3 regions of the Lysinibacillus sp. GW823-FHT02G10 genome follow, and region 1 is predicted to be linked to each of the others. Evidence: riboswitches for the same ligand, from Rfam matches in the RefSeq annotation. Region 1 holds a riboswitch; each other region holds the start of a gene.

Region 1 (10,558 bases):
AATTAATTTGTCGCTATTTTCAACAATCCCGCTTAAATGGAAGGGGAGAGAACAATTAGAGAATGAAACATTCGGCCCCTTTTCAAATATAATAATTTCTGCCTTTTCATCTAGACGACGAAGACGAGCCGCTGTGGATGCACCACCTGCAACGCCGCCGACTATTAAAAATTTTTTACTCAATGTAAACACTCCTTTTCATAGTAAATACATAATGGGGTATTTAGAGTATCTTAAATAAAGGTTTTGTTTCTAAAAGTAGGAGAATTATGTAGTTTGAATACTACAAATAAATAATATACCCTAAAGGGTATTTTATCAAGGTACCAAATTAATAAATTTTCTGTGGTGTTCCTCGTTCAAGAAAGTTGATGCACAAATTTGCTATACTAACGGTAGTAGGAAATGGAAATGGCACAGGGGGTGACATATTGATCTTTTTGAAATTTTTAACCCAAATCCTCATAGTATCGGGTTTGATTTATATTGTGAGTGGACGATTAATTGGCTCGAATATTAATTTTGTGCGAAGAGTGCTGTCAGTCGTTATTAGTGTGACATTAACCTCTTTTGTGTACTGGTATTCTTATCTACGCCATACAGATTTTTTATCAGAAACGATGATGCAAACAGTAACTGAGGTAAGCACACTGATTTGGATCGGTAGTATGCTACTAATTTCGATGTTGCTTTATTTGGTATTTGAGCTTTTTGACCCTAGTGGCATTACGAATGGAGATCGCCGTCACGGCCAAAAATCTTTACTATTGCGATTGCGTAGCTATTGGCGACAGCAGAAACGCCTGCGTCAGGTATTAAAAATTGCTGTTACAAACGGTGTCGTACAAACGATTAAATATGCGAGGCAACGAGAAAATGAAAAAGAACTTGCAATTGCTTTGCGCGCAACGTTAGAACAATGTGGTGGGATTTTCATCAAATTTGGCCAGGTACTTTCCACACGAAAAGAGCTTTTTTCACCTATTTTTATTGATGAATTAGAAAGGCTTCAACACCGAGTAAGGCCTTTATCAGAGGAGCAAGTGAAACAAATTTTAGAGAGATCTCTTCCGCAATCAATGGACGAAATATTTAGCCAATTTCAAATGGAACCCATTGCAGCAGCCTCTATTGGCCAAGTGCATAAAGCAAGGCTTAAAAATTATGAAGAGGTGGTAGTCAAGCTATTGCGTCCAGAAGTAAAGGGAATTATGCGCGATGACCTTGAAATTTTAGAGGAATTTGCTAATTGGCTATCCACAAAATCAACCTGGGCAGAATCATTAGGCTTTCGAGAGTTGGCTGGGGGATTTGCAGAGGGGCTACGTGAGGAGATTCATTTAGATATTGAAGTACGTAATACGCTACAGGTGAAGAATGCACTGGCGAAAAGCGATTACAAGGTTCGAATTCCTAAAATATTTACGCCTTACAGTAATGAAAATGTTATTGTGATGGAGTATATTCGTGGACAAAGTGTGGCAGAGGGGGCATCTGAATTTAATCGTTTGTCGATTGATCGTAGGCAATTTGCAAGAACCGTACTCTACTCATTTTTTGAGCAGATGCTATTCGCTGGTATTTTTCATGCAGACCCACATCCGGGAAATATCCATATCGATGAAACAGATGGAACACCAGTCTTGCTTGACTTTGGCGCAGTAGGACGTTTAGGTGCAACACAGCAAGAAGGCTTAAAGTTATTTTTGATGGGCATTCAACTAAATGATTCAAGCGTTTTATATGATGGTTTAACATTATTAGTGGAAAATGCTGATCATGCAGAACGTGGGAGAATGGAGCAGGCAATCGACCAAATTTTACTGAAAATTTCCTATGTTGACCGTATACCTACTGAAGAATTAATTCACGCGCTATTTACAGTGGTAAGAGATTTTGGACTTGCATTCTATCCAGCAGTGGGATTAGCTCTCCGTTCCTTAGTGACGTTAGATGGCACATTACGGGTAATAGATCCACGTTTTGATATCTTTACTGAGGCAAAGGATTTTTCTGCTACATATATGCGTGCCTCTTTCCTTAAGCCTTTTAAAGAACCGATGGCAACTAAGGAGCGGCTGCAAGAAGAATTATCTATGCTAATACCGACTTTGCGTAAAATGCCTAGAAGAGTCGATCAGCTCATTCAGCGAGTTGAGAGCGGAAAAATCATTTTACATCATGATGTCTTTTCGGATGAACATAATTCACGTTTTATTACACATTTGTTTTCTCAATTTGTTTTGCTGCTGGTGGGTATAACTTTTGGTATTATATCTGTCGCTCTTTTAGCTATTTCACAATTTATCCACGATTCTTATGCGGTCTATTTGAACACAGCGGCATATTTAGGTTTATTTTTATGTGCTATTTTGTTAGTGAGATTATCTATACAAGCATTAAGGTCGATGAAGCAATAGGTAGGGAATTTTTTCCCTACCTTTTTCTTTGGCACCCTCAAATATTACAAAAACATTACAAAATATCTGTTAGGTCTAATGTCGAATTAGCTAATAGTTTCTCTGTGTAGAAGAAAAATGTATTATGTAGAATAATGTAGTTTAAGTGCGAATGTTACAGAAATATTTCGAGTTTTACTAATGTATTAAATAGACATGAAATAGTATAAAAGTTATGTAGAAAATGCTAAACTTTAAAAGGCTAAAATAAATATAAGAACATTTAATTAAAATAGAAATCGTTCAAGTGATTACATAGAATATCGAGAGCGAAATTGATAGATGAAGGGAAATGAAGGTAACGTGGCTAAGCGTAACAAATGGCGTAAGTCGATGGTGCTAGCATTAGCACTAGCTGGCGGCTTATTATTTAATACAATTCAACCAACAGAAGTACATGCCGAAGAAACTTCTCAACAAATGATTGAGAAAAAGGCTGAAATAGATGCACAAATTAAAAAATTACAAGAAGAACTAACGAAACTACAACAAGAGATCGACGCAAAAGTAAAGGTATTTAAACAAGTACAAGCAGATATTAAAGAAGTGGATGCTAGTATTGTTGAAACACAAAAACGTATCGAGCAACGTTCAAAAATTTTAAGTGAGCGTATGGCTGCATATCAAGCGCAAGACAACACTGTAGGTGTTTATTTAAATGTAGTGCTTGAGGCAAAAAGCTTTGCAGATTTAATGGATCGTGTCGTAGCGGTAAAAACATTAATGGATGCTGACCAAGAATTAGTGGATCAACAGGAAGCAGATAAAGCAAGCTTAGAGCAACAAAAAGCTACATTAGATGAAAAACAAAAGGAACTTCAAAAACAATTCCAAGAGCTTCAGCAAAAAGAAAGCGAAATGGAAGTGAAGAAAGCTGAGAACGAAGCGAAATCACTTGCATTAAAAGCTGAAATTGCAACGAAACAAGAAGAAGAACGTTTAGAAGCAGAGCGTAAAGCAGCTGAAGAAGAGGCAGCTCGTTTACGTGCACTTCAAGCAGCTACACCAGTTATACAAGCAACTCAGAATAATGGTGGAGGCGAACCACAAAAAATTATTGTTGGGTCAGGAGCTGGCACTGTTTCTTCAGGAGATGCCATTTCAACAGCTAAACAATTCCTAGGACGTCCTTATGTTTGGGGTGGTAGCAACCCATCGACAGGTTTTGACTGTTCAGGTCTTGTACAATGGTCATATAAGCAAGCGGGTGTTTCTTTACCTCGTACAGCATCACAACAATATTTAGCAACACAACGCATTTCAGCAGGTGAAGCACGCGTTGGGGACTTAGTGTTCTTCAGCTATGGTTCAGGTGTAGCTCACGTAGGTATTTATTTAGGTAATAACACAATGATCGACGCTCAAAACAATGGTGTCGTAATTGAATCACTTGATTGGTGGAATCAATACTTAGTAGGCTTTGGACGTATTCAATAGGCCTCACTAATATATAGACGGTTGAGATAAGAAAAAGGTCATCTTTGTAGAGAAAAATATACAAAGATGACCTTTTTTGTTTTTGGAATGCTATTCTTTCAAAAGAAACAAGACGACTACTTCTATTCTTGAAAAGAGACTTTCCTGCATATTAAATTGATATTAAATTTTAAAATTTACTTTGATGACACCTGTCTCTTTCAAGGCAATAAAGAAAATAATAACGAATGGGCCGACAAGTAAACCGATAATACCAAATAACTGTAGACCTATGAACATGGAAATTAATGTTGGTAAAGTGGATAAACCGATATGGTCTCCCATTAATTTAGGCTCGACTACTCGACGAATAATAAGTAAAATAGCAGCTAAGATGAATAATTTTACAGCTATAGAGGTGTTTCCCATCAACAGGTGGTAAAGTCCCCATGGCGCTAGAATAATGATAGAGCCTAGGAATGGTACAATATCTATTAACCAGATAATAATCGTCATTGTTACTGCATATTTCGGTTGGATTAATAGCAGTCCAATGAGTGTGACGCCTCCAATAATAAAGCTTACAAATAAGTGAGCCTTCATATAGCCAAATGTTGCATCTTTTAAGCGATTTAAAATAATTTTTATCTTCTTTGCTGTATTGGGCTTTAAATATTTATAAGTGATTTGCTTTAACTTAGGCAAATCAAGCATAAATAGGAATAGCGCAATCATATAAACGAGAAGACTGATAAATAGGCTGGGTATCTCTGAAAAGAAGGCAGAAACTTTGCTATAATTAAAGAAGCTTAAAAAGGATTCTTCGACTTTCTTTATGAAATCCATAGTGGTTTTTTGAAGCGAAGCACTTACTTCAGGTGGAAAGTCTTCTGTGTATTTAGAAATATTTTCTTGCATATGAAGCCACATATCTGATAGCTTGGAAATATAATAGGGAGCTTGCTTAGATAGTAAAATTATTTGTGTCATTATTTGTGTAATAGAAAGATAACAAATAATAGATATAACAATAACACTCACTATGTAAATAAAAGCAACTGCTATTTTCCGTGACATTTTCCATTTCCGTTTAAAGAACATGACAATTGGTTCTAAGAAAAATGCACTAATCCCAGCAAGTATTAAAGGCATGGACACTGGGATAACAAAATAGGCAGCTAGAAGTAGTGATATTATCACAATCAACCGAAAAATCAATTTCCTAGCATTAAATTTATTCATAAACTCACCTTCTTTGCGAAAAAAATTAAGTTAAGTGTACCATAAATCAAATTTTATTACGTTCTGAAACAATAAAGGTAGGGATGAATTATGGAAAAAGAGATTTTGCAACTTTTTAGTAATCTAACAGAGCATGATCGCGATATTCAATATGAATCTTACGAGGAATTAATAAAAATTATGCAAGAACCCGTAGATTGGACATATGCAGTTTGGGAACAGCTAATAAAAGCTCTTACATACAATAATGGTTATTCTCGTGCACGTGCTGCACAAATTTTATGCGCTTTAGCTGCAAAAAGTGATCCAGAAGAAAGGGTCTTGGAGGATTTTTTAAAGATTTGGGCTGTGACTTACGATGAACAATCTGCTACGGCAAGGCATGCATTACAAGCAATTTGGAAAATTGGACAGGCGGGTCCAGTACAAAGAGATTTGGTTGTATCGTATCTAGCTAAAAGATTTCAAACATGTATAGATGAAAAACAGCCATCTCTTATTCGTCAGGATATTATAATGTCATTTAAAAAGTTATATGATCAAACAAATGACTCGAAATTATTAGATATTGCCCATCGTTTAATTAATGAAGAACAAGATGCTAAATATAAAAAGAAGTATAAGTCAGCCATCCGTTCAAAGTAGCGAGGTGGTGTTTTTTTGTGCAAATTCTTTGATGAACGATAGAATAGTCAACTATAATGAATGAAAAAAGGGGATTATGCATGAGCATTTATAATTATCTAGTTCGGAAGCCTAATGGCGAAATTTTATCGATGGAAACATATCGTGGAAAAACAATGTTAATTGTTAACACGGCAAACCAATGCCGATTTACATATCAATTTGAAGACTTACAGAAAATGTATGATAGATATGGAAAAGAGAATTTTGTAGTTCTTGGATTCCCTTGTGATCAATTTGGCCATCAAAATCCTGAAGATGGGGAGGAAACTAAGCATCTATGCAAGGTAAACTATGGGGTCACATTCCCGATTTTTGAGCTTGTACAGGTAAATGGAGAGGCTACCCATCCACTCTTTAATTATTTAAAGCATGAAGTGGATTACCGAGAGTTTGGGAAGGCAAGTATGCAGGAGAAAATGTTGGCAGAAGCAATTGTTCAACTTGCCCCAAGCTTTTTAGATGGTCGTAATATTCGCTGGAACTTTACAAAATTTCTAGTAGATGCTAATGGTAAGACCGTCGCACGCTTTGAACCAACAGATTCACAGCTCGATATTGAAAAAGCAATTGAAACACTATTATAGTAAATTTCTTAATAATGTAAAAATTTGTTAGGGTTTTCTCTTCAAGTAGAAATAATGCTATATTTTAAAACTGTGTACAGCTATTTTTTCTGAAGCATATATGATAAACTGCTTTACAAATGAAATATTCTTGCAGAATAAAGGTGCTAATTAGCATAATCGGGAATCCGGTGAAAAACCGGAGCTGTTTCCGCAACTGTAAGTGCAGCCATTATAAAGATTTACCACTGTCTCAAAGAAGATGGGAAGGTCCTTTATAACACATTCGTTTCATGTGACGAACTGTACAAGCCAGGAGACCGACCTTTATTTGAACGTATAAAAACTTCTCGGAAGCTAGGAGGATATACGGCAAATACATAGGCTTTGTCCAGTTTGATGGCTCATTATGTTATTTTTGTCGTTCCTTTGCAAAAAGGAGCGACTTTTTTATGCCTTTCAAATAAGAATTTTTCATTATAGAAAATAGGGGGGAAGCAAGTGAAAAAAGATGCCCGTTATTCTTGTTATCCATTTATGCGTGAGAAAGCTTCAACGGTCGATTTTGAAATTCGAACAGATAGCCTGACAACACATCTAGGAGTTGCATTAGCTGCGGTAAAAAAAGAGGATGTTCAAGTTGTTGCTGAGGATTTATTGCTTATGTTACCTATGGCTTATCATGTGAATGGCTCAGTACGTGGGAAATTAGCAGTAACTGAAGAGGATTTATCTTGGTTAAGTGAACGTTATGATTTTTACGTTCGCCATGTGAAGGAAGAGATTCAAAGTTTTGTTTTACCTCAAGGAACAGAGGCTGCTGCAGCCTTACATCTTTGTCGCAGTGAGGCAAAAAAATCATATCGTACTTTACACAAAGTATCAGAAGAACGAGAGGTTCCAGCTATTCTTTTCGATTACCTTGGTTTATTAGCTAATGTATGTTTTGTCATGGCTGTTTTTATGAATCAGCAAGCTGGAATAGCGGAAATACCGTTTATTAGTAAATCCTACCCAATGAAAAAGAAAAAGGAGAATAACAATGAAAAAAGTATTTAATTTCCAATGGCTATCAGTGCTCTTACTTGCACTGGTATTAGCAGGCTGTGGCACTGCTGAAGATACAAAAAATAAAGATGCTTCGCAAGATACACAACAAGCAGAGAAAACAAGCTATAAAGTGACAGATGACCGTGGAGTGGAAATAGAGTTTAAAGAAGTACCAAAAACAGTTGTATCTTTACAACCAAGTAATACTGAAATTTTGTTTGCTTTAGGTGTTGGCGATAAAATTGTAGGAGCAACTGAGTACGATACTTACCCAGAGGAAGCACAAAAAATTGAACGTGTCTCTGATACTACGAACTTTAACAGTGAAAGAATTATAGCGTTAAAGCCAGATGTTGTCATTGCTTATACAATCGGTGATAAGGATGCCCTAAAGCCGCTTGAGGACGCAGGAATTAAAGTGTTTGTTATTCAATCTGCGACTACTTTCGACGATGTTTATGGAGATATCGAACAAATTGCTGCTGTGATGGATGTTCCTGATAAAGGAAATAAATTAAACGAAGAGATTAAAGCGAAAATTGCTGAAGTACAAACGAAGGTGAAGGATGTAAAAACGCCGAAAAATGTTTATTTAGAGGTTAGCCCTAAGCCAGATATATATACAGCAGGCTCTAGCACTTTCCAGCAAGAAATATTAGATGCAGCTAATGTTAATAATGTTTTTTCTGACTTGAATAGCTGGGCAAAAGTGAATGAGGAAGATGTTATTGCGAAAAATCCAGATGTTATTTTAACAACAGTAAACTATACAGAAGATCCAATAGGAGAAATTCTTGGACGAGATGGTTGGAATACTGTGAAAGCTATTCAAAACAAAGCGGTATTGTCCATTGATACAGATATCTCTAATCGACCTGGTCCGCGTATTGGTGAAGCTGTAGAATTAGTAGCGAAGGCTGTGTACCCAGAGTTATTTAAATAAGAAATGTTTCCATGCTAGCTGTCAGCCATTCAGCTAGCATTTTTTATGTGGTTTAAATTATTACCTAGCGTGAAAATTGGAATTAATGTAGTTTGTTCTTTAAAATAAAAGTAAGTATGCTTGATAATCTTAGGAGGTGTAGTGATTGGAGCAATTAGAGACAAAGGTAATTCCATTTGAAGCAGTCTATAATTTCCGAGACATGGGTGGATATAAAACAAAAGATGGGCGTAGGGTAAAGAACGGTTTATTTTACCGCTCAGCTGCCCTTGGAAAAATGACACTGTCGGATAAAGAGCTATTTGAAACGTTAGGGATTAAGACCATTTTTGATTATCGCGATAACAATGAGGCGTATCATAATCCTAACCCAGTGTTCTCGCATGCTCAATATATACAAATCCCAGCGAAGGGTAATCATGCTTTTGAAATGCCAACCAATGCTGGTGGTAGAGATTTCTATAAAGTGGTAAGCCCTGAGATGTTTCGGGATTTTTATGCACAAATGCCTTTTAACAATCTTTCATTTAAAGAGTTAATGCAAACGATTCAAAATCCTAATAATCTAGGTCTTGTACATCATTGCGCAGTTGGTAAGGACCGAACGGGTATTGGAGGAGCACTTATTTTACTAGCTTTAGATGTACCCGTGGAGACTATCATGGAGGATTATTTAGATACTAATATACATTTACGTCCAATGGTAGAACGAATGGCTCAGGCTATTCAGCATCAGTATAATGAGCAAGAACTACAGCAATTTTATGCATTAATGTCCGCCCGTGAAGACTATTTACAAGCAGCATTGGATGCGATGGATCGTCGCTATGGTTCTAAGACTGGGTTTTTAGAGCAGGAATTTGGCCTAACAATTGAAAAACGAGAGCAATTACAATCTTATTGCTTAATTTAAAAATGAGCCCTTTCACACGATGTGAAAGGGATTTTTTATGTGGAAGCACTGTCTTCCTATAAATCTCTTTACAGTCTGAATATTTGTGATAAGATACAATAGATTTTTAAGAAAAAATAGGAGAAGTGAAAGTATTGGCAGACACAATTAAAGAGACAAATAAGTTAAGTCTATTCCATTTAACATGGCCAATCTTCTTAGAAGTTTTTCTATTTATGTTGATGGGACTAGCCGATACTTTTATGCTCAGTGCTTTATCAGATAATGCTGTATCAGGAGTAGGTGCAGCCAATCAATATATCCATATTGCCATCTTGATTCTGGAGGTAGTGGGCAATGGTGCATCTATTGTTGTTTCTCAGTATTTAGGCTCCAAACGCTTTTTTGAAGCGGCCAAGATCTCGGCGTTAGCGGTCACGATGAATTTGGTCGTTGGGCTTTTAATGAGTATTTTATTTTTCTTCTTTGCGAGACATTTAATGACAATGATGAACTTGCAGGGAGAAGTACTCCACTATGCACAAAGTTACTTAGCCATCATTGGGAGTTTTATTTTCCTACAGGCTATTATTAATGCACTCGCTGCAATTATTCGTGTACATGGTTGGACAAAACAAACTATGTACGTTTCGCTTGGCATGAACGTCTTACATGTTGTGCTAAACTACGGTCTTATTTTTGGGAATTTAGGTTTACCAGAGCTTGGTGTGAAAGGAGCGGCTATTTCCTCTGTCATTAGTCGCGGATTAGCCGTCCTAGTATTTTTCTGGTTGCTGTATCAGGTAATGGAAGTGCGCGTAAAGTTACAATATTTTTTTGAGTATTCAAAGGAATATGTGAGAAAAATATTAAACATTGGTTTACCATCTGCGTTTGAACAGGTACTTTATCAATTTTGCCAAATCATCTTTTTATATTATGCGACTTACTTAGGAGCAGAAACACTAGCAGCACGACAATATGCTATGAATATTTCGATGTTTACGTATTTATTTGCAATTGCCATTGGTACAGGAACAGCCATTATTATTGGTCGTCATGTAGGTGCAGGAGAAAAAGATGAGGCGTATCATCAGCTATGGAAAAGTGTTCGTGCAGCATTTGCTTTTACGATTATTATGGTCGCAGTCGTTACGCTATTCCGTAAGCCACTTATGCAGGTATTTACTGATAATCCAGAAGTCATTAAGATTGGGGCATCCGTGTTAGCATTAAGTATTTTGCTAGAGACTGGTCGCACAATGAATATCGTTGTCATTAACTCTTTACGCGCTTCTGGGGATGC
Region 2 (10,558 bases), on a different contig from region 1:
GTTTGACCATCAATTTGAATCGTTAAAGGCACGATATGTATGCCATGTTGTGCTACTTCTTCTTTTGTTAAATCACAAGTTGAGTCCGTTACTATATGAATTCGTCTCACTTCGACACATCCTTTTACTTCATTAAAATTTATTATATAGACTAATGAATCATTATGTAAACATGACATTTGTCATTAGGCAAAGCTCTGTCCTAGCTAGCATGTAAACGCTACCTTGGATACTATAGCGTTTTCACCTACCTCTTGTCTATCAATGCCCCTCAAAGAATATGACAGGCTTATGACATTTTTGATATGAACTATATGACAAATGTAAATGTTCATCTATAAATTATTGGGGTATAGTAAATGTATGAACGAAAGGAGTGTTTCAAATGGTTGATTCATTTGACTATAAATCATGGAGGGAAGAGCTGTGGAATGCCATAACACACGGTATTGGTTTCATTGCTAGTATTCCAGCACTGGTTGTTCTACTGTTAGCAGCCGCACAAACAGGAAATGCCCTACATATTACAACCTTCAGCATTTTCGGTGCGTCTGTCATCATTCTGTTTTTAATGTCTACATTACTACACAGTATGCCAGAAAAATATAAACACTTTTTCGCTATTTTGGACCATTCGTCCATTTATATTTTAATTGCCGGCACCTATACGCCGTTTTTATTAATTGCCGTTGGTGGTTCCCTTGGATTGACGCTACTATGTATTATTTGGTCATTGGCTGTGCTTGGTGTATTGTTTAAATGTTTCTTTATTAATCGCTTTGAAGTACTTTCATTAATTTTTTATATTGGTATGGGCTGGTTAATTATTTTTGCCATTAAGCCCGTTTATCTGTATTTAGGTTTACATGGCTTTGCTTTACTGCTAGCAGGTGGGCTATTCTATACGATTGGAGCCATCTTTTATGCATGGCGCTCTCTGCCCTTTAACCATGCAATCTGGCATCTCTTTGTGCTAGCTGGCTGTGCCTCCATGTATGCGTGTGTTTATTTTTATCTATAATAAAAGCAATCGCTCATTGTGAAGGGAGCGATTGCTTTTTCGATTATTTACGTTCAAAAATTTGATATTGGAATGTATAACCTTCTGGTGCTGTTTCAGGCTCCTCTGAAGAGACTGGAACAAAATCTTGCTCATAGCTCGGGAAATAGGTGTCTCCCTGAAAGGCATGATTAATTTTTGTGATATACAAGCGATCAGCCATCTCCATCACTAAACGGAAAATTTGCTCGCCGCCAATAATCATCACCTCAGGTACATCTCCAGCTAGCGCTAAAGCACCTTCCAAGCTAGTCACAATTTCAATGCCTTCTGCCTGATAGTTTTCGTCACGAGTAATGACGATGTTGCGTCGCCCTGGAAGTGGTCGACCGATGGATTCAAATGTTTTACGTCCCATAATCATAGGCTTGCCCATTGTTTTTTGTTTAAAATACTGCAGATCCCCAGGTAAATGCCAAGGCATCCCATTGTTATATCCGATGACGTGATTGTCATCATGTGCCACAATTAAAGAAATCATACTGTCCCTCCAAATACTTTCGTCCCTTTTATTATAAACATAATGCGCTTATTTCACCTATTTTTAAATAAATAAACATTTGTTACACCTAAATCCTAGTAAAATTATATGAATAGTTTATAATAAGAATAACAAACCTCTCAATAAAGGAATGATGAAGATGATAACTTTAAGAAAAGAAGCTGTTCAATATCTAGAAGCTCAGCGTACTGGTACACCTTATTACAAAGTTTCACCGCAGGAAGCGAGAGCCATGCGGACTGTTACACAATGGCAATCTGCACACAAACCGAAGCTAGCATCCATTGAGGATCACAAAATTACAGTGCGAGATGGCGAACAAATTACAGTTCGGCTTTATACGCCCGTTCTCGGTAAAACATTACCTGTTATTGTTTATTATCATGGTGGAGGCTGGGTCTATGGCAATCTAGAATCTGTCGATGCAGGCTGCCAGTTATTAGCAGACCAGGCACAGGCGATTGTGGTATCAGTGGATTACCGCTTAGCACCTGAATATCCTTTCCCAACACCCTTACATGATGCCTATGATAGCTTAGTATGGGTGCACGATCATATGGAATCCTTAGGTGGCGATGCAAGTCGATTATCAGTTGCTGGGGACAGTGCTGGCGGAAATTTGGCTACTGTGGTTGCATACTTAGCTACTGCACTCGAGGGACCATCGTTACACGCTCAAACACTCATCTATCCTGTCACAAATGTCGATTTTTCAACAGTATCTTATTTGGCATATGGTGAAGATTACGGCTTAGATACACAAGCCATGCAGTGGTTCTCTCATCACTATACAGAGGAAGCAAACTTCACAAATCCACTTGTGTCCCCACTTCAGCTAGAGGAAGTCCGTAACATGCCGAAAACATTCATTATAGCTGCAGAGGCAGATGTTCTCTTTGATGAGGGTCTAAGCTATGCACAAAAGTTAAAGGCTGCTGGTGTGGTAGTGAAACATATTACAATGCCAGGTTTAATCCATAGTTATTTCAGTAAAATGAATTATTTTGAAGAAGCAACGATTGAAACCGTGACAAAAATTGCGCAATTCCTGAAATAAGTTTGGCTATCCCGCGCAAACAGTGCGATAATAGAGCAAAACGTTTTTTAAAGGATGACACTATGACACAAACAATAGCTCTACAAATACAACAGCCCTTTTCTGATCAATTAAAAAAAGGCTTCCCACTTATTTCAAAGGATGCGGTTGATGCACGACGTTTACCTGCTGAGCAAGGAACACTCCTCAGACTCATGGATCATCATAACCGTTTTATTGGAACAGGTTACTACGGCATCCAAAACAAAGGGATTGGCTGGGTGCTAACGACCGATGCGAATGAAACAATTGATAAAACTTTTTTTATAAAAAAATTCAAAAAAGCCATCGACAATCGTGCTGCATTTTTTAGCAATGAAAACACAACAGCCTTTCGTGTGTTTAATGGTGAAGGAGATGGCATAGGCGGTCTTACGATTGATTTTTTTAACAGCTACTACATGGTAAGCTGGTATAGTGAGGGCATTTATTCATTTAAAGAAGTCGTGTATGAGGCGCTTGCTGAGACAGTAGACTACCAAGCGATTTATGAGAAAAAACGCTTTGATAGCAAAGGACAATATATCGAGCAAGATGATTTTGTAATGGGCACGCCAGGAGAATTTCCTATTATGGTGAAGGAAAATGGTATGACCTATGCGGTGCATTTAAACGATGGCGCCATGACAGGGATTTTCCTCGATCAACGTGAGGTACGATTGGCTATTCGAGAGCGTTATGCCAACAACACAGACATGCTGAATACGTTTTCCTATACAGGAGCATTTTCTGTGGCAGCCGCTCTAGGAGGAGCCATCAAGACAACGAGTGTAGATGTGGCAAAGCGTAGTTTAGCCAAAACGATTGAGCAATTTAGTGTCAATCATATTGATTATGAGGCACAGGATATAAAAGTCATGGATGTCTTCCATTATTTTAAATATGCACAGCGCCATGCTTTACAGTTTGACCTTGTCGTATTAGACCCACCTAGCTTTGCACGTACGAAGCAAATGACCTTTTCAACGGCAAAGGACTACCCTAAATTACTAAAGGACACGATTGCCATTACCGCTAAAAACGGCATCATTGTGGCTTCCACAAATAATGCCAGCTTTGGCATGAAAAAGTTCAAAGGCTTTATTGACCAAGCCTTTAAAGAGACTCGTACACGCTATAAAATTGTCGAGGAATACGGTTTACCGAAGGATTTCCGTGTACCACGTGAATACCCTGAATTTAATTATCTGAAGGTCGTGTTCATCCAGAAAATCGACTAACCAATCGAGAATCACACCAAGGTGTGATTCTTTTTATGTAAGGAAAAGTTGATTCTACCTAAGGAGGTTCGGTACCTCTACAATAAAGGTTCCAAAAGATTGAAACGTTATAAACAAACAGAGCCTTTCTATTAAAAGTAGCCTAAGAAGATGTTCTCTTCTTAGGCCACCCGATTATAGATATTTCACAAACCAATCACGGATATATTCAAGTCGATTAATTCGTAATGTAGGCTTTCCACTTCTTGAAAGTTCATGATTCGCCTCAGGGAAACGCACGAATTTTGTTTGTTTTTTACGATATTTTAAGGCGATAAACAATTGCTCTGCCTGCTCAATTGGACAACGATAGTCTTTTTCACCATGTAAAATCAATAATGGTGTCTCCACTTTGTCTACATACTTCAGTGGCGAATGATGCCATAGCTTCTCTATATCATCGAGTCCTGCTTGAATTTGCCAGTCTGTAAAATAATAGCCGATATCACTGACACCAGCAAAGCTAATCCAGTTCGAAATGGAGCGCTGCGTCACAGCTGCTTTAAAGCGATTTGTATGGCCCACAATCCAGTTGGTCATAAAACCACCGTAGCTTCCACCAGTTACACCTAGACGATCTTGATCAATAAAATCATAGTGCTCCAGAGCGTAGTCTACCGCTGCCATTAAGTCCGCATAATCATTACCACCATAATCGCCACGTACTGCATCCACAAATTTTTGGCCATAGCCATGACTACCACGCGGATTAGTATAAAGCACTGCAAAGCCTTGTGCAGCAAGGATTTGGAATTCATTAAAGTAGGTATTGCCATACATTGCATGCGGACCACCATGGATTTCAAGAATGAGAGGATATTTCTTCCCTGCTTCATAGCCAACTGGCCTCATAATCCAGCCATTGACCTTCCAGCCTTCTGCACCTTCAAATTCGATACTCTCGGGAACAGCTAATGTTTTGGTTTTTAAAAAATCTTCATTAATGGACGTCAACTGTTCTTTGTCACCTGTTTTTAGGTTCACATAAAACAGATCGCCTGGATTGGTCGTTGTGCTAATAGCCGCAATAGCCTGATCATTTTGCGCATCAAGTGAGAAGCCATAGACATATTGATCATCATGGATAGCTGGGTAAATTTCGCCATCTACATTTCCGTAATAAATCGCCGCATTGCCGTGATCTGTGACTTGGAAGTAGAAGCTATGATTATCATTCATCCATTGCACACGTGGTGACGCTACACCTTGCAGGAAATCACCGATGACATAATCACCAACAGGCGCATCAAATTCACTTGTTACACAGTTTAGTAGTTTTTGCTCCATGTCATAAATCCAAAGCTTTGCTTGTGTGGCATTTTCAAATTCACGTTCTCCACCTACAAAAGAAAGATAGCGACTATTCGGAGACCAAGCTGTTTGGTAATAAGCACCCGAACCTTCTGTTAGCTTGTGACTCTGTTTCGTTTCTAACTCCAATAAATAGATATCCACATTAAATGAGAAATCTAAATCCTCCGCTTTATCTGCTAAGTACGTAAGGTATTTGCCATCTGGCGACCAAGTACCCAGATGGCAGTACTCTTTGCCTTCTGTCACTTGTTCTAGCTCTCCTGATGCCACATTGACAATGGCAATATGGGTAAACTGCTCCATATCAATAAATCCACCAGCATCCGATTTGTGTTTCATTTTCTCGATTTCTAGTGGCTTTAGTTCTTTGTCCTTTTTCTTCTCATCCTCCGCTTTATCTAGGATGGTTTCATCTTTCCCTAGCACGACTGAAAAAGCAATTTTCTTGCCACATGGTGACCAGACAGGGGAGGTCGCTCCATTTTTACAATGTGTCACCTGTTTTGCCTCTCCACCTGCTCTCGAAAGAACATAAATTTGCGGCTTACCTGTTCTCGTTGACAAAAATGCAATTTGACTGCCATCTGGTGACCAAACAGGGGAACTCGTTCTATCTTCACCAAATGTCCATTGCTGTGGTGTTTTGTCCTTCAAGTTTATGTAAAACAAATTCGATATATAGTCATTTTTCTTCTCGTCCATACGAGTCTCTACATAAACTACCTCTGTCCCATCTGGTGAAAGCTGTGGATCTGCTACTGATTTTAAGTGATAAAGATCTTCTGGTTGAATCCCTTGTTTCGATGTCATGTTCTTGCTCCTTTGTATTGTAATTTTCTGTGCCTTACTACAATACTTCGACACCCTAAGTAATATTCCTCTATTTAATTGAATTTTTTACTAGTTCCCAATATTCTGCTGACTTTGTTCTGCGATAAAATTTATAAAAGGGCTCATTTGGGCGAGCATGCTCCTTATAAAGATTTATCAGGTGCAGTAAAAAATCTTCAATTTGTGTGACGTCTACCCTCTTAGCGAATAACGTGCCTGCCTGTGCCTTTGTTCCCATTGGTACTGCCCCTAAATAGACATCAAAGCTTTCTTGTTGGTAAACGAGTCCAATATCATCATAGACTGCATTGTAGCAAGCTGATGCACAGCCATTAATATTGACACGCACTCTTGCAGGTACCTTCATCCCCTCTATGGCATGATAGAGCTGTTCGGTTATCGGAGCAGCCTCCATTTTCTCCCCATCACAAAAATCGCAGGCCTTCATGGCTATGATTGAACCAGAGGGAGCAACATAAAGACCTGCTTCCTGTAAGGCTTGCACCGCTTCCGTGGCATCGCACGTTGGTATGGATACGAGTATACTATAGGAAGCAGAATATTTTATCGCCCCCTTTTCGCCAGCAATTTCGGCTATTTTTTGGAATTGTGCAGGAGTATAATGCTTATTAATAATGCCAGGGCTAACGGCTAGACGGGTAAACTCACCATGACGGTTCAGTGTTTCAAATGTTTGATCTGGTACATTTTTTTGAAATGCGTTCATTTTTATCGCTCCTTATAAAAAAGGAGCTAGCAAAAACGCTAGCTCGAATGGATTAAAAGTTTTCAGGATAGAAGCCCTTTGCTAAAATTTCAATGGCCTCTGCCGCACGAACCCCTTCAGACGCTGCTGAAAGTGGCAGGATGACAAAGCGCTCATTTTTGACCGCTTCCATCTCCTTTAAGGCTGGATCATTTTTTAAGAATTGGATCTTTTGGTCTGCCGTTGTTTCACCGTAATCAATCACGACAACTACCTCTGGGTTGCGGTCTACTGCATCTTCCTTCGACACAGTTGTCCAGCCTGATTCCACATCACCAAAGATATTTTGTCCACCCGCGATTGTCACAAGCTCATTCATAAAGTTTTGACCAGCTGTAAATACATCCTTTTCACCGCTATCAAACACAAGAACACGTAATTTTTCGCTATCTTTTGGTAATTTAGCTTGTACTGCCTCTACATCTTTCGTCATTTGCTCAATTAAAGCTTCGCCACGATCCTCAATACGGAAAATCTTCGCGATATTTCGAATATCAGTGAAAATATCCTCTAATGTTGGCTTTGTCATGTTGGAAGCCGTATGTAAATACGTATGGATGCCTAATTCTTCAAGCTCTTCTGGTGTGCCTACACCCTTTTCGCCAAAGCCACTTTTCCAGCCTGCATATAGGAAATCTGCCTCGGCATCGATGACTTGCTCCTTCGTTGGGTATTGATCGGAAAGAACAGGGACTTTATCGTATGCCTCTTGCAGTGGTTCATAGATTTTATCATCTAAGTAAGCTGTCCCTACCATAGAATCCTCTAAACCAAGTGCTAGCATAATTTCTGTCACATGTTGATTTAAGCTAATCGCTTTTGTTGGTGCTTCCGTATATGTTTGCGTTGTGTCATTATTTTCAATGGTTACTTCTGCTGCCGCCTCAGATGGCTCAACCTTTTCACCTTGTGCAGCTGATTCCGTTTTGTCCTTTGCGTTACAAGCCCCTAAAACAGCGACCAAGGCAATGATCATCATCAGCCATATACTTTTCCATTTCTTCATGTCCTTTTCTCCTTTGCTGTTAAAATATAGAAAGAAATCAGAGACTTCTTTACTACTAAGGTAGTTGGAAGGGCATAAAAAAACCCTCTTGTCGCCAAGAGAGTAGCATAGTGAAATAACGGTATCATTACCTTCATCACTATCCCCATCCTCGTGGTTCTTAGTCAAAAAATACATACTGGCAGGTATCCTGGCTTAGGTTCATCATCTATACGCCTTCCCATAGTTTCACTACAGTGGCATGCTGTATAGACTCCCCATTTACAGTTGCGGGACAGCATCGGAATTGCACCGATTTCCCTTTTAAGCAAATGACAAATGCCATTTGCACCAATACGTTCTATAATGGTCAATACTATTGATAGACTAGCAGAAGAAAATTTATCGCGCAATCAGTAGTATGACACTAAAAGTATAATCATCATTATATTAGCACTATTTCGACATAAAGACGAACTATTTTACAAGAAATATAGAAGCTAGTATTCTGTTACAATAAAAAGATAGCATTCTATAGAAACGAGGATTTCTTATGTACAAAACGATCGGTGTACTTGCGCACGTGGATGCAGGAAAAACGACCTTCTCTGAGCAAGTGCTTTTTCATACAAATAGTATTCAAGCACGGGGGCGTGTTGATCATCAGGATACCTTTCTTGATCATCATGAGCTAGAGCGCAGACGAGGCATTACGATATTTGCCGAGCAAGGGCGCATGAATATTGGCGATGATACATACACATTGATTGATACGCCAGGGCATGTCGATTTCTCCCCTGAGATGGAGCGTGCCATTCGTGTGATGGATTATGCCATTATTATCATTAGCGCTGTCGAAGGGATACAGGGCCATACAGAAACAGTGTGGCAACTTTTACGTCAATACCATGTCCCTACCTTCTTCTTTATCAACAAAATGGATCGTGAGGGTGCCAATATGGAGGCCGTCATCAGCCAGCTTCGTAAAGATTGCTCTCAGTATGTATTATTCATCGATGAGCCACTGCGAGCAGACTATGTATCAAATAATATTATGGAATGGCTGGCGGAGCGCGACGAAAAATTGCTTGATGCCTTTCTAAATGAGTCATTGGAGCATGAACAGTGTCTTGCTCAATTAAAGGAAATGATTAAAAATGAAGGTGCCTTCCCTTGCTTTGCTGGCTCGGCCTTAAAGGATGAGGGCATTCAGGAATTTCTTGACCAGCTCCCGTTGTTAACGGCTTCCCATTTTGACAAGGATGCCCCATTTGAGGGCGAGGTTTTTAAGATTCGTCATGATGGTCACCAGCGTTTAACCTTTATGAAGGCAACCAAGGGCTCGTTGCATGTACGAGATGAATTTTCATTTGACGAAGTAACAGAAAAAGTGACCGAAATTCGCCTTTATAACGGCAGTCGCTTTGAGACCGTTCAACAGGTAGAGGCAGGAGAAATTTTCGCTGTCAAAGGACTGAGCCAAGCAAACATTGGGGATCGAATCGGTACAACGATGCTATCACAGCCCTATGAGCTTGTCCCAACCTTACAGGCAAAGGTTCAATATGAGGGTGATCAGCATATCAAGGAAGTGCTACAGATTTTCCGTTTACTCGAAGCAGAAGAACCGTCCTTGCGTGTGGTCTGGCAGGAAAAATTTCAGGAAATCCATGTGCATATTATGGGTGCCATTCAATTGGAGGTCCTGACTGAGGTATTAATGACGCGTTTTTCATTAGCTGTCTCCTTTGGTGAGCCGCAAATTTTATACATGGAAACCATTGCGACGACCGTAACGGGCTATGGTCATTTCGAGCCCCTCAAGCATTATGCAGAAGTTCATTTATTAATGGAGCCAAATCCACGTGGAACAGGTAATACCTTCACCAATGCCTGTCATGCCGATCATTTATCTGTAGGCAATCAGCGCCTTGTTGAAAAGCATCTGTTTGAGCGTGACCATCATGGGCTACTAACAGGCTTCCCTGTAACAGATATTCATTTTACACTTCTAACAGGTCGCGGGCACAATGAACATACATCGGGGGGAGATTTCCGTGAAGCCAGTTTCCGTGCCCTGCGTCAGGGGCTGGAGCAGGCACAAAATGTCCTACTTGAACCCTATTATCGCTTTAAAATGAAAGCTTCAAATGACTTTATCGGTCGTATGATGACTGATATTCAGCAAGCAGCTGGCACGTTCGATGACCCGATTTTATCCGAAACGGATGTTATCCTAACAGGTCGTGCACCTGTTGCCACTTTAATGAGCTACAGCACAACCTTTGCCGCCTATACAAATGGGAAAGGTGCACTCACACTCCAATTTGATGGCTATGATGTGTGCCATAATACAGAGGATGTGATTGCACAGATTGGCTACGATAAAAATGCCGACCCTGAGTATAGTTCCTCTAGTATCTTTTGTGCTAAGGGCAAAGGATATTCGGTTCCATGGCAAGAAGCACAGGCAGCCATGCATTGCCTGTAGGGTGGGCACTTCTGGTATTTCCTCGGCTTCCACTGGTATCCATCGCTCTAGCGCGGGTATTTCTTGCTTGGGCATCAATATATCTCTACCCTGCCATAAGATATTACAAGCCCTCCAAAAAATGGAGGGCTTGTTTTTATAGTGCACCGACAGCTTTCTTTGTTGGATTGTCCAACAAATATGCGGGTTCAACTATTACATAGTCATGCTTGTTCGTAAAATCAATTAGTACCTTACCAGGTTGACTTTTTAAT
Region 3 (10,558 bases), on a different contig from region 1:
TTGCCGTTCGTATCTTCGATAATAGCTCCTGCAAATTTCAAGTCTTTTTGCAGTTCTTTAGGTAGCTGAGCCAATTGTTCATTAGTAAAAGGAACTGAAGAAAGAAGCAGACTCATGACCTCATCATTGCCTTGTTGCTTATAGTAGTAATAATCTACATCATCTTGATAAATCAGGTGGTCTCTATAAGTAGTACCTAGTTGAATTTTTAGCGCTTTTGCTTCCTCATGATTGTTTGGATTGTACTCTGCTGGAATATCGCCTATTTTCTTTGTTTTCAATGTATAAGGCTCAGCAGATCGTTCTCCAGCATTGACAACGGCTACCACGTATGTTTTGTCCTTTTTCAATGGTATGACCTTTGCATCGTCTTCGTTACCAGCTGAACCAAGTAGTAGTGCCAGTATACCAAGGTCATTAGTTAAGGAAGAAACGGGAATTAATTCTTTTGTTTCTTCATCATATTCAAACACTGTACCTGTCGGCATTTGGTTCATGCCTTTCAAAAAGCTGAAGCTATAAAGGGCGTCTTCCTTCGCTTTAAATAAGAAATAATCCTCATCATAATCTGTTTGGAAATAAGCTTTTTGATCGTCACCTATTTCAAAGCGGATTGCTTGCTTAATGATAGGGTCAACATTTTCTAGATTGCCTGAAGCCGTAGGATTCAATAACATACTCATCAGGCTGTCAATTTCATTACGTTTTTTTATGTTGTTTTCTATAAGCGGTAATGGGCTCTCTGGAACATTTTCTTCGATCATGGCTTCATCTACAGGTAGACCATCCTCATCAGGTGGGAGGGAAACTACTTCACCTTTTAATGTGTAAGGGATCATCGATTCACTGATCGTTTCTTCTTTTTCGATGCCGCCACTAAAGAACATCTCCATAGAAAACTCGCTATTACTTTCATTAGATACACTTAAAACGTACTCTTGATCTGGAACAGCGTCGATAATCATACGAACCGGTTCACCTTTTGCTGTACCATAAGCGGTCTGCATTGGATAGGCTTCTTCTTCACCTTCATCATTTTCAGCTTGATCGATTTCTTCTGGTGGCACAGGATTAAAGTCATCTTTTAGATAAAGCTCCATAGAGGCAGTGACACCAGGAATTCCCGATAGATCAAATTGTAACGTCGTCGGTTTTTTGACAGAGAACGTGAAGTAATCTTGATCTTGTTGTTGATCTTTTGACAGTAATGTATAGTTTTTACCTGCTGTACTATATGGGAACTTTTTAATAGGCTCCATCGTAGACTTGTCTATTGTATCAATTGGCAAGTCCTTCGTCGTTTGTGCTGTAAAAATGTAAGTAGATTTGCCTTTTAAACTATAGCTTCCATTATGATCTTTGACACCAATGACAAGCGTTCCCTTTTGATCTGCTTTAAATAGATAACCTTCTTTTTTTCCTACGCGAACATCATTGACATGGATAGGCTCTACATCACCAATCCCGCTATTTGGGTAGAAATATAAATCAAAGGCATAGTCGTATTTGTCAGCGCCTTTTAATGTTAATTGAGCATATTCATTTTCTTCTAAATCGACTTTATACCATTTCTTTTCGTCTTGCTGTTCAAAAGCACCCTGTTCTGTATTTAGCTTATTTTTAGCAAGGATCTTGGCGTTCTTAATACGATCTTCCTTTGTCTCTGAATAATGCTTAGGCAATTTATTTAAATCAAATTGTAATGCTTTTACAGGATCAACTAATCCGTGACCATAAGTAAGATCATAGCCTTTCTCGCCCAAATCTTGTGCGGTCATTTCTAAAATCGCTTCTATTTGATGCGGTTTTAAAGATGGGTCTTTGGATTTAAGAAGAGAGGCGATACCTGCCACGACAGGAGAGGCCATGGATGTTCCACTAAACTTGACAAAAGATGATCCTTTCTTCGCATCATGAACGGTACTATAAATGTCTTCACCTGGTGCAACAATATCCACAGATGGTCCGTAATTGGAGTAGCTCGATAGTTTGTTACGTTCGTTTGTTGAACCAACACTAATGACACCTTCGAAAGAAGCGGGGAAGGAATATTCATCTGTCGATTCATTTCCTGCGGCCGCCACAATTGTAATCCCACTATCAATCGCTTTCTGAACGGCTTCCTTCATCAGGGGAGATTCACCATAGCCTCCTAGACTCATATTAATGACGTCAACGCCCTGCTCAATTGCATAAAGAATACCCTGTGCAATGATGAAATCATTAGCACCTTCTTTGCCGTTAAATACATCAATTGGCAGTAACTTTGCATTCGGATTAATCCCATGCCCACCTACGCCATTATCTTTTGCTGCGGCGATAATACCTGCCACATGTGTTCCGTGATCGCCTGAATAAGTAGTATTAGCAGGTGCTGCTGCATTATAGGGTGGAAGTACTTGTGACTTTAGATCGGGGTGTTTAAAATCTACACCAGAATCAATGACAGCAACTGTGACATCATGGTTGCCTGCTAATTCTAGTGCCTTATCCATTTGCAGTAAGTTTAAATGATACATCTCTTGTTTTTTAGGATCAGCTTCTTTATTAAAAGAATGATAGATGTAACTAGGAGATACACTTGATATTCCGTTTTGCTTTAAATAGTAAGAGACGGCTTTTTCGATCGATACGCCTTTATTTAGTTGTACAACATCATACCCTAATGAAGGAATGGAGCGGATGACCTTGGAGCCAATTTTTTTATGTACGTTTTTATCAAGACCTGAATGCTTGATAACAATTGTATCCTTACTCATCCATTTTTCTTCATTCTTCTCTGTTTGTTTGCCACTGTTTGCCAGCATGTTTTTCGCTTTATGCTGAGGTGCCTCAGCAAAGGCAGAAGCAGCAGGAACCATGAGTGCAGCAGATGCTACAACAGCGACTGATTTTTTATACCAACTTTTCAATTGTTATCTCTCCTTGGTGTTATAAATTAAATCTCGACTATATTAATACGGACAAAGATTAGAAAAGTTTCGTAATGGAGGAAAATTTTTCTTTGCTATTTTAATTTTTGGTAGGTATAACGAAAAAACCTAGCATTATTAAAAGCTTTAGATCTGTTCTATTAATTGTTGTAGCTCCTGCTTGGAACGAGGGATGTTGATATTTTCCTGCAATAGCTTCTTTTTTTGCAAAGCTATGACCATTTCAAAAATCCATGGACGTTCAAGATGCGCGCGATGTAACAATTCGTCTTCATAAAACAAGGTGATTGGATCACCGTTATAAATAATTTTTCCAGCCTCCATAACAATGATTAGATCTGCCCATTCATAGGCGAGAGGTATGTCATGGGTTGCTAGTAAAATGGTTCTCTCACCATCATCTAATTTGGCTAAGTATTGTAATACTTGTGTAGCATAATAATTATCAAGACCTGCTGTTGGTTCATCTAACAAAAGGACAGAGGGCTCCATCGCTAAAACACCTGCCATTGCTACACGTTTTTTCTGACCTACGCTTAAAAAATGAATGGGTTTATCAAGCAAATCTTCCACTTCGGTTTGCGCAACGGCCCATGCTATTTTTTCTTCCGTTTTTTCAGTAGACCAGCCGAGATTCAATGGGCCAAATGCTATATCTTGCTTGACGGTCCCTGAAAAAAGCTGATGATCTGCATTCTGAAAAACAATGCCGACTTTTTGGCGTAGGGCCTTTAAAGCTTTTCGACTATATTCCAGATCGTTGCCTTCGAATACAATCGTTCCAGCTGTAGGTTTTAAAATACCGTTAAGATGCTGAAATAAAGTCGATTTTCCTGCGCCATTATGTCCGAGTATGGCGATTTTTTTACCTTTTGGAATGTCTAATGTAATATCTGACAACGCCTTCGTACCATCCGCATAGGCATAAGATAATTGGTTGAGTTCAAAATAAAATGCTGTCATGTAAAATACCCTCCATATACGATGAGGACTAGTAAAATAGCTGCCATGCCTAGCCAATTTTTCTTGCTATAAGAGCCCATCTCTTGCCAGTAGACGGCCTCGCCTCCACGTGATTGCATGGCATTGTTGAGCTCTCGGCTACGCTGAAACATTTCCACAAATAATGCCACAATAAGCATGGAGACAGAGCGTAGCCATTGCATCGGTGAATGATAGCCAAGACGTGCTTGCTGGGCGAGATGTATATTTTGCATGCTTTCTAAAAACATAAAAATAAAACGATAGGTTAGTTCGACGAGCTCCACTAATAAAGAGGGGAGTCGCCATTGTCGTAGCACATAACATATTCCTTGTACGGAAGTGGTTAGAATTAAAAAGTATAAACAACTAATGCTGCCAAGGACAATAAAGAACAGCTGTTGCACTGCTAACACACTTGCATTCCCGATAAAGACAGTCCAATTCCTAAATGTAAACGACCAAATATGGGCAGGGAGTGTATTCGTTGATGATGTAAAGGAAAGTAAAATAGATACGAGACTTGTTAATAAGAAAAAGCTAGGTAGCAATAATAATTTGCCGTAGTATGCAAGCGGAATTTTTGCACCTAAAATGATAAAAGCACTCATTACAAAAAATGTAATGAGTGAAAGTCGTTCATCTCTCATGATGAGCGTTATGAGAAGTAGTCCAAGTGAAAATATCATTTTTTCTAGCGGATGAACGGACGCTAGCTTATTCAGATAGGCATACTTATCAATGAGTAACATAATGGTTAACCTTCTTTGTGTTTGCCACGCATATAGCCGATGAAGTAGCCAATAAAGCCAGCTCCTATAGCTGCCTGTAGCACGAATAATAAGCTTTCGATTTCACCACTTGGTGGCTCCCATAGACTTTCAAACCATGGTTCATATTCCGCATTAATTTCACCAATAGCTGCTTCTGCTTCTCCATCAGCACCACCAAATTCAGCACCTTTTTGTATGAATAAGGGAATGATGGCTAACAACACAACAATTGCTAATAACAATAAATTTTTCTTCATTTGTTAATGTGCCTCCTTTGTTGAGAAAACACGTAACGTTTTTAATTCGCTAACATTGTATTTTTTCAAGAAATTCATCACAATGACCGTTAAAATTCCTTCACTCACTGCTAAAGGAATTTGAGTTAAGGCAAAAATACCTGCAAACTTTGTAAAGGATGCCATAAAGCCTCCAACCTCTGAAGGAAAGGCTAGTGCTAGTTGTACAGAAGTCACAATGTATGTACCTAAATCACCAAGCATAGCTGCAAAGAATATGGCTAGTGAAAATGACAACCCTACTTTTTGAGCCCCTTTAAAGACAAAGTAAGCAATAAAAGGACCAACAATAGCCATAGAAAAGGCATTAGCCCCTAAAGTTGTAATTCCTCCATGAGCTAATAATAAAGATTGAAATAATAAAACGATTGTTCCAATTACACTCATTGCTAGAGGGCCAAAGAGTACTGTCCCAAGTCCTACACCAGTTGGGTGAGAGCAACTACCTGTAACTGAAGGGATTTTTAGGGCGGATAGCACAAAGGCAAAGGCTCCTGAAAGCCCCAAAAGCATTTTGGTTTCAGGATTTTCATCAATGGTTTTTCGAATAGAACGCAATCCTAGAATGATAAATGGGATAGAGATCACCCACCAAAAAATAGCCCATTCGATTGGTAAAAAACCTTCCATGATATGCATGGCAAAGGCACGTTTTGGCACGATTAAAAAGGCCAGTAAAAAATAACTAAGTTTCCACCATGATAATTTCAAAAAGCTTTCCTCCTAACTAATTAATAGATTTTTAGAATATTGCGTGCGTAATTAAAAAAAGCACTTCTCCTTAGGTGGAAAAGTGCATAGCTAAAAAAGCAAATAACAGTCTCATCTGCTAAGCCGCACACCTATCCTCGTAGGTTGAAACGATCACTTATTTTTCGGCAGGTCTCCTGGCTCTAGTTCAATGCTTTATAGGTCTTCCCATCCGTTGGACAGTGACATATTCTATAAAGCTCCCTATTACAGTGGCGGGACCGCGCCGGACTCAAACCGGCTTCCCTTTTAAGCAAAATGACAAGCACTTTGCACCGAAAAACATTCAAATTGTGAGATTTCACGACAAAGTGTAACATGAATTTCCATAAATATGCTATACCTTTTATGAAATTTTTTAAATTAAAGGTCAACGGTGAATATTCTGATAAAAGTTTGTGCGCAAATTATATAGATTGTATAAATTTCATACCTAGTTCCATTCAAAATTGATAAATTTGTCATAAATTTTTAAAGAAATATTGAAATTTTAAAATAATAAGATATGATAAAGACAGTTTTCTATTTAAAATTCTACTAAAAATTTCATATAAAACGTCAATAAGTGCTCGAATAGCTCGAGATAATAGGGAAATTGGTGAAAATCCAATACAGCCCCCGCTACTGTAATAGCTGATGAAATCGCAAAGCCACTGGTACAAACTTGGGAAGGTGCGACAGTAAAATGAAGCTTAAGTCAGGAAACCTGCTTATTTGATTGTGCATGCAAACTTTTCGGAGGGAGAAGTTGAAGCGAAAGCGGGTACCTGTATTTCATTCTATTCGTTTTTATTTGGCTTCTACAAAACCTTTACTCTTCGTTATAGAGTAAAGGTTTTTCTTTTTCCAAAAAGCAAATGAGGGGAGACAGAAGATGACAACTTGGAATTTAGAGGGGATGAAAACACATCTCTTTATTTGCAATGGCAGTAGCTGCATGAAAAAGGATGGGGAGGAAATTACCTTAGCCATTCGAGATGAGATACAGCGGCAAGCACTCGATCAGGAAATACATACGACAAGAACGCGCTGTAATGGACGCTGCAAGGATGCTTGTGTGGTAATCGCTTATCCTCAAGGAAACTGGTATCGTGTGCCATCAACAGAGCATGCTAGAACACTAGTACAAGATTTACATCATGAATCCTTATACAACGAACATGTCTTTACACTTCGTGAAGGTACATTACAGCGTACTGCTCAAACAACTGCCATTAAAGGGATCGAAAAGGTGAAAGAGGGGTAACAACATGGCGCAAAAAGGAAAAATTTTCGTAGTAGGCTTTGGACCTGGAGATTTTAAGCATATTACGACACGTGCAGTAGAGGCTTTACAACAAAGTGATATGATTATAGGCTATAAAACCTATGTAGAGCTGATTCAAGATTTAGTAAGTGCAAAATCGATTGTTAGTACAGGCATGACAGAAGAAGTGTCGCGTGCACAGGAAGCCGTTCGTCAAGCTGAAGCAGGGAGCATCGTCTCAGTAATTTCGAGTGGTGATGCAGGCGTCTATGGCATGGCAGGATTAGTCTATGAGGTGTTAATTGAGCTAGGCTGGACAGAAGCAACAGGAATTGAAGTTGAAATTGTTCCTGGGATTTCTGCGATTAATTCATGCGCTAGCATACTTGGTGCACCTATTATGCATGATGCTTGTACAATCAGTTTGAGTGACCATCTAACACCTTGGAATTTAATTGCAAAGCGTGTCGAGGCAGCTGCAATGGCGGACTTTGTCATTGCTTTATACAATCCTAAAAGTGGACGTCGAACAAGACAAATTGTCGAGGCTCAACGAATACTCTTAGAATATCGTTCGCCAGACACACCAGTTGGGCTTGTGAAAAGTGCCTATCGAGAACGTCAAGAAGTGACCATGACAACACTAGCAGAAATGCTAGAACATGATATTGGTATGTTGACAACTGTCATTATCGGGAATTCGTCAACATTTTTCTATGACAATAAGATGATTACGCCCCGCGGTTACCAACGTAAATATACCCTGGGTGAAGAGAAACAGCCATTACGTCCACATCAACGTTTACGCGAAGAAAATGAACCTTGGGCAATGAACCAAGAGACGGGAACAGCGCGAAATGACTTTACGGCTGACCCTAATGCAGGGCGCTTTAATAAACCCAGTATAGCCGCTACGCCAAAGCCGAAAAAAACAGCTCTTGGAATGGCTACAGCGGCACTTGCAATGGTAAAAGGGACAAGCGCAGTCAAAGTAACACCGAAGCTTGTACAGCAAAAAATAGAATCTATTTTTGAATTAGCAGTAAGTCCTGGTGTAGCCAATAAGTTTTTTACTCCCCAGCAAATGATGATGTTAGCGGAGGTCGTTGGGGATGAGGGGACGATGGAATACACACCAGATCATCAAATTCATTTGAAAATACCAACGACTGCCCCTGAACAGATCACAGAGAAATTACAGGAAGTAGGGTTTTTATTATCCCCGATTGGTGATGTGTTATCACTGAAGGCTTGTGATTTTTGCTACGGTGAAAAGGCTGATTCAATACCATATGCAGAGGAAATACAAGAAAAACTAGGCGGTATGTCCTTACCGAAGACATTAAATATTGGCTTTAATGGCTGTGGGATGGCCTGTTATCGGGCTGTATTTGATGATATTGGCATCGTCTACCGCAAAAGTAAATTTGATGTCTTTATTGGAGCAAAACCAGTCGGTCGTACAGCACACGCAGCACAGCCTGTTGTAGAAGGGCTGGAGCCTGAGCAGCTGATTCCACTCATTACAGATATTATTGAAGAATATAAAGCAAATGCTCATCCAAATGAACGCTTATTTAAATATTTTAAACGTGTGAAAAAAATACTGCATTTTACGTATCAAGATATGTCTTCCAAAATAAAAGTAGAGCCAGCTCCGTGCGGCGACTAGTAAGGAGTAGAGAGATGAAAGCTATTTTATTTGTCGGCCATGGGAGCCGTTTAGCAGCAGGAAATGATGAGGTTCGTACATTTATCGAACAAATGACACCGCGTATTGATGAACAATTTTTAGTGGAAACTTGTTTCCTTGAATTTGCTTCACCTAACATCGAAGAAGGTATTACAAACTGTGTGAAAAAGGGAGCTACAGAGGTACATGTAATTCCAATCATTTTACTGCATGCAGGCCATTCAAAACTGCATATTCCAGCGGAAATAGAGCATGCGCGTGAGCATTATCCAACAATTACCTTCACATATGGTCAAACAATTGGTATCCATGATGAAATCTTTGCCATTTTACAAGATCGCCTAGCTGAAATTGGCTTTAATTCAGAACAAGAGCAGGAAGACACAGCGATTTTATTGATTGCACGAGGTGGCAGTGATCCATCTGCTAATGGTGATTTTTATAAAATCACGCGACTTTTATGGGAAAAACTACCTGTGAAATACGTAGAAAGTGCTTTTATGGGTGTCACAGATCCACGAGTTGAAGAAGGAATTGAACGTTGTGTCAAACTAGGTGCAAAAAAAATCATCATGTTACCATACTTTTTATTCACAGGCATTTTGATGGAACGCATGCATGGCATGTGTGAGAAGTTTAATGAACTTTATCCAGATTGTGATATTCAAATTGCTAACTATTTTGGCTACCATGAACGGTTACAAAATGTTTTATTAGAGCGTATTGAACAGGCAATCAACGGTACATCAACAGGTATGCAAGATCTAGAAGATTATCGCGCCTATGCGGCAGTACATGGACATGCACATCACCATCACCATCATGATCACGATCATGGACATGCGCATCATCATCATCACGACCATCACCATCATGACCATCATGACCATCACCATCATGACCATCATCATGAAGAGGAGCCGGTAAAATGATTTTCATGTTAGCAGGGACAAGTGATGCAAGGGATCTAGCCCTTGCATTACAAAGCGCAGGTTATGCGGTAACCGCTACGGTCGTCACTGAATCGGCAGCCTCTAGTCTTGCTGACGTTGGCCTGCCACATTTAATCGGTAGACTGACAGCTGAGGAAATGGCGACCATCATGACAGAGCAGGGCTATCAATTGGTGGTAGATGCTTCTCATCCATTTGCGGAGGAAGCCTCTAAAAATGCGATGGCAGCGGCAGAGCAGGCAAAGATTCCTTATATTCGCTATGAAAGAGCTCATGAACATTATGCCCATCCTTTGATTACTGTTGTAAAGGATTATGAGGAGGCAGCTCAGCTAGCTGCAGAAAAACGCGGTGTCATTATGCTAACGACAGGTAGTAAAACACTCGCTACATTTACAAAGGTTTTACAGGGCTTAGAAAACACAAGAGTAATCGCTCGTATGCTTCCACGACTAGATAATATGGAAAAATGTGAGGCACTTGGCGTGGCGCAGCGAGATATTGTGGCTATTCAAGGTCCGTTTTCAAAGGAATTAAATGAAGCTCTATTTCGTCAATACGGAGTGACGTTGATGATTACCAAAGAAAGCGGTAAAGTGGGCTCAGTTGATGAGAAGCTAGAGGCAGCTCTCGCATGCCAGATTGAAACGATTCTTATTGCACGACCAAATATACAGTACGGCCAACAATATTCAACATTTGAAGAAGTATTACAGGCTGTTGAACATACAATTTAGGAGGCATTTTCCATGGATTTTAAAACAGATTTTAAACCATTAACGGTAGACCCAGATAAAATTTACGATTACAGTTTCTCTATTATTGCAGAGGAAATGGGCGAGCATGACTTCTCAGAAGATGAATGGAAAGTTGTACGTCGCATTATCCATGCATCAGCTGATTTCGAGCTAGGTCGTAGTGTCATCATTACAC

Evidence for each region. A riboswitch is a leader RNA that binds a small molecule or an ion and turns the genes downstream of it on or off. The one in region 1 is predicted to bind cobalamin.
Region 2: linked by a shared signal. The riboswitch ahead of AC1RFD_RS05565 (ABC transporter substrate-binding protein) and the one ahead of AC1RFD_RS19140 (hypothetical protein) in region 1 are both predicted to bind cobalamin.
Region 3: linked by a shared signal. The riboswitch ahead of AC1RFD_RS09050 (energy-coupling factor ABC transporter permease) and the one ahead of AC1RFD_RS19140 (hypothetical protein) in region 1 are both predicted to bind cobalamin.

What each region holds. Positions count from the first base shown of each region.
Region 1 covers NZ_JBXAJI010000007.1:174,133-184,690, forward strand. The annotation lists gene AC1RFD_RS19110 (FAD-dependent oxidoreductase) at 1-183, opposite strand, end outside; gene AC1RFD_RS19115 (ABC1 kinase family protein) at 432-2,420, shown strand; gene AC1RFD_RS19120 (C40 family peptidase) at 2,742-3,896, shown strand; gene ytvI (sporulation integral membrane protein YtvI) at 4,059-5,117, opposite strand; gene AC1RFD_RS19130 (hypothetical protein) at 5,208-5,762, shown strand; gene AC1RFD_RS19135 (glutathione peroxidase) at 5,843-6,388, shown strand; cobalamin riboswitch at 6,513-6,710, shown strand; gene AC1RFD_RS19140 (hypothetical protein) at 6,869-7,426, shown strand; gene AC1RFD_RS19145 (ABC transporter substrate-binding protein) at 7,410-8,360, shown strand; gene AC1RFD_RS19150 (tyrosine-protein phosphatase) at 8,506-9,273, shown strand; gene AC1RFD_RS19155 (MATE family efflux transporter) at 9,408-10,558, shown strand, end outside.
Region 2 covers NZ_JBXAJI010000001.1:1,054,946-1,065,503, reverse strand. The annotation lists gene AC1RFD_RS05600 (DegV family protein) at 1-110, opposite strand, end outside; gene trhA (PAQR family membrane homeostasis protein TrhA) at 386-1,021, shown strand; gene AC1RFD_RS05590 (dihydrofolate reductase) at 1,065-1,541, opposite strand; gene AC1RFD_RS05585 (alpha/beta hydrolase) at 1,702-2,619, shown strand; gene AC1RFD_RS05580 (class I SAM-dependent rRNA methyltransferase) at 2,682-3,878, shown strand; gene AC1RFD_RS05575 (S9 family peptidase) at 4,053-6,041, opposite strand; gene AC1RFD_RS05570 (precorrin-3B methylase) at 6,112-6,789, opposite strand; gene AC1RFD_RS05565 (ABC transporter substrate-binding protein) at 6,842-7,834, opposite strand; cobalamin riboswitch at 7,998-8,184, opposite strand; gene AC1RFD_RS05560 (GTP-binding protein) at 8,367-10,304, shown strand; gene AC1RFD_RS05555 (hypothetical protein) at 10,441-10,558, opposite strand, start outside.
Region 3 covers NZ_JBXAJI010000001.1:1,726,736-1,737,293, reverse strand. The annotation lists gene AC1RFD_RS09070 (S8 family serine peptidase) at 1-2,912, opposite strand, end outside; gene AC1RFD_RS09065 (energy-coupling factor ABC transporter ATP-binding protein) at 3,060-3,896, opposite strand; gene cbiQ (cobalt ECF transporter T component CbiQ) at 3,893-4,666, opposite strand; gene AC1RFD_RS09055 (energy-coupling factor ABC transporter substrate-binding protein) at 4,672-4,944, opposite strand; gene AC1RFD_RS09050 (energy-coupling factor ABC transporter permease) at 4,948-5,694, opposite strand; cobalamin riboswitch at 5,844-6,028, opposite strand; cobalamin riboswitch at 6,280-6,461, shown strand; gene AC1RFD_RS09045 ((2Fe-2S) ferredoxin domain-containing protein) at 6,608-6,979, shown strand; gene cobJ (precorrin-3B C(17)-methyltransferase) at 6,984-8,651, shown strand; gene AC1RFD_RS09035 (sirohydrochlorin chelatase) at 8,666-9,604, shown strand; gene cobK (precorrin-6A reductase) at 9,601-10,362, shown strand; gene AC1RFD_RS09025 (precorrin-8X methylmutase) at 10,375-10,558, shown strand, end outside.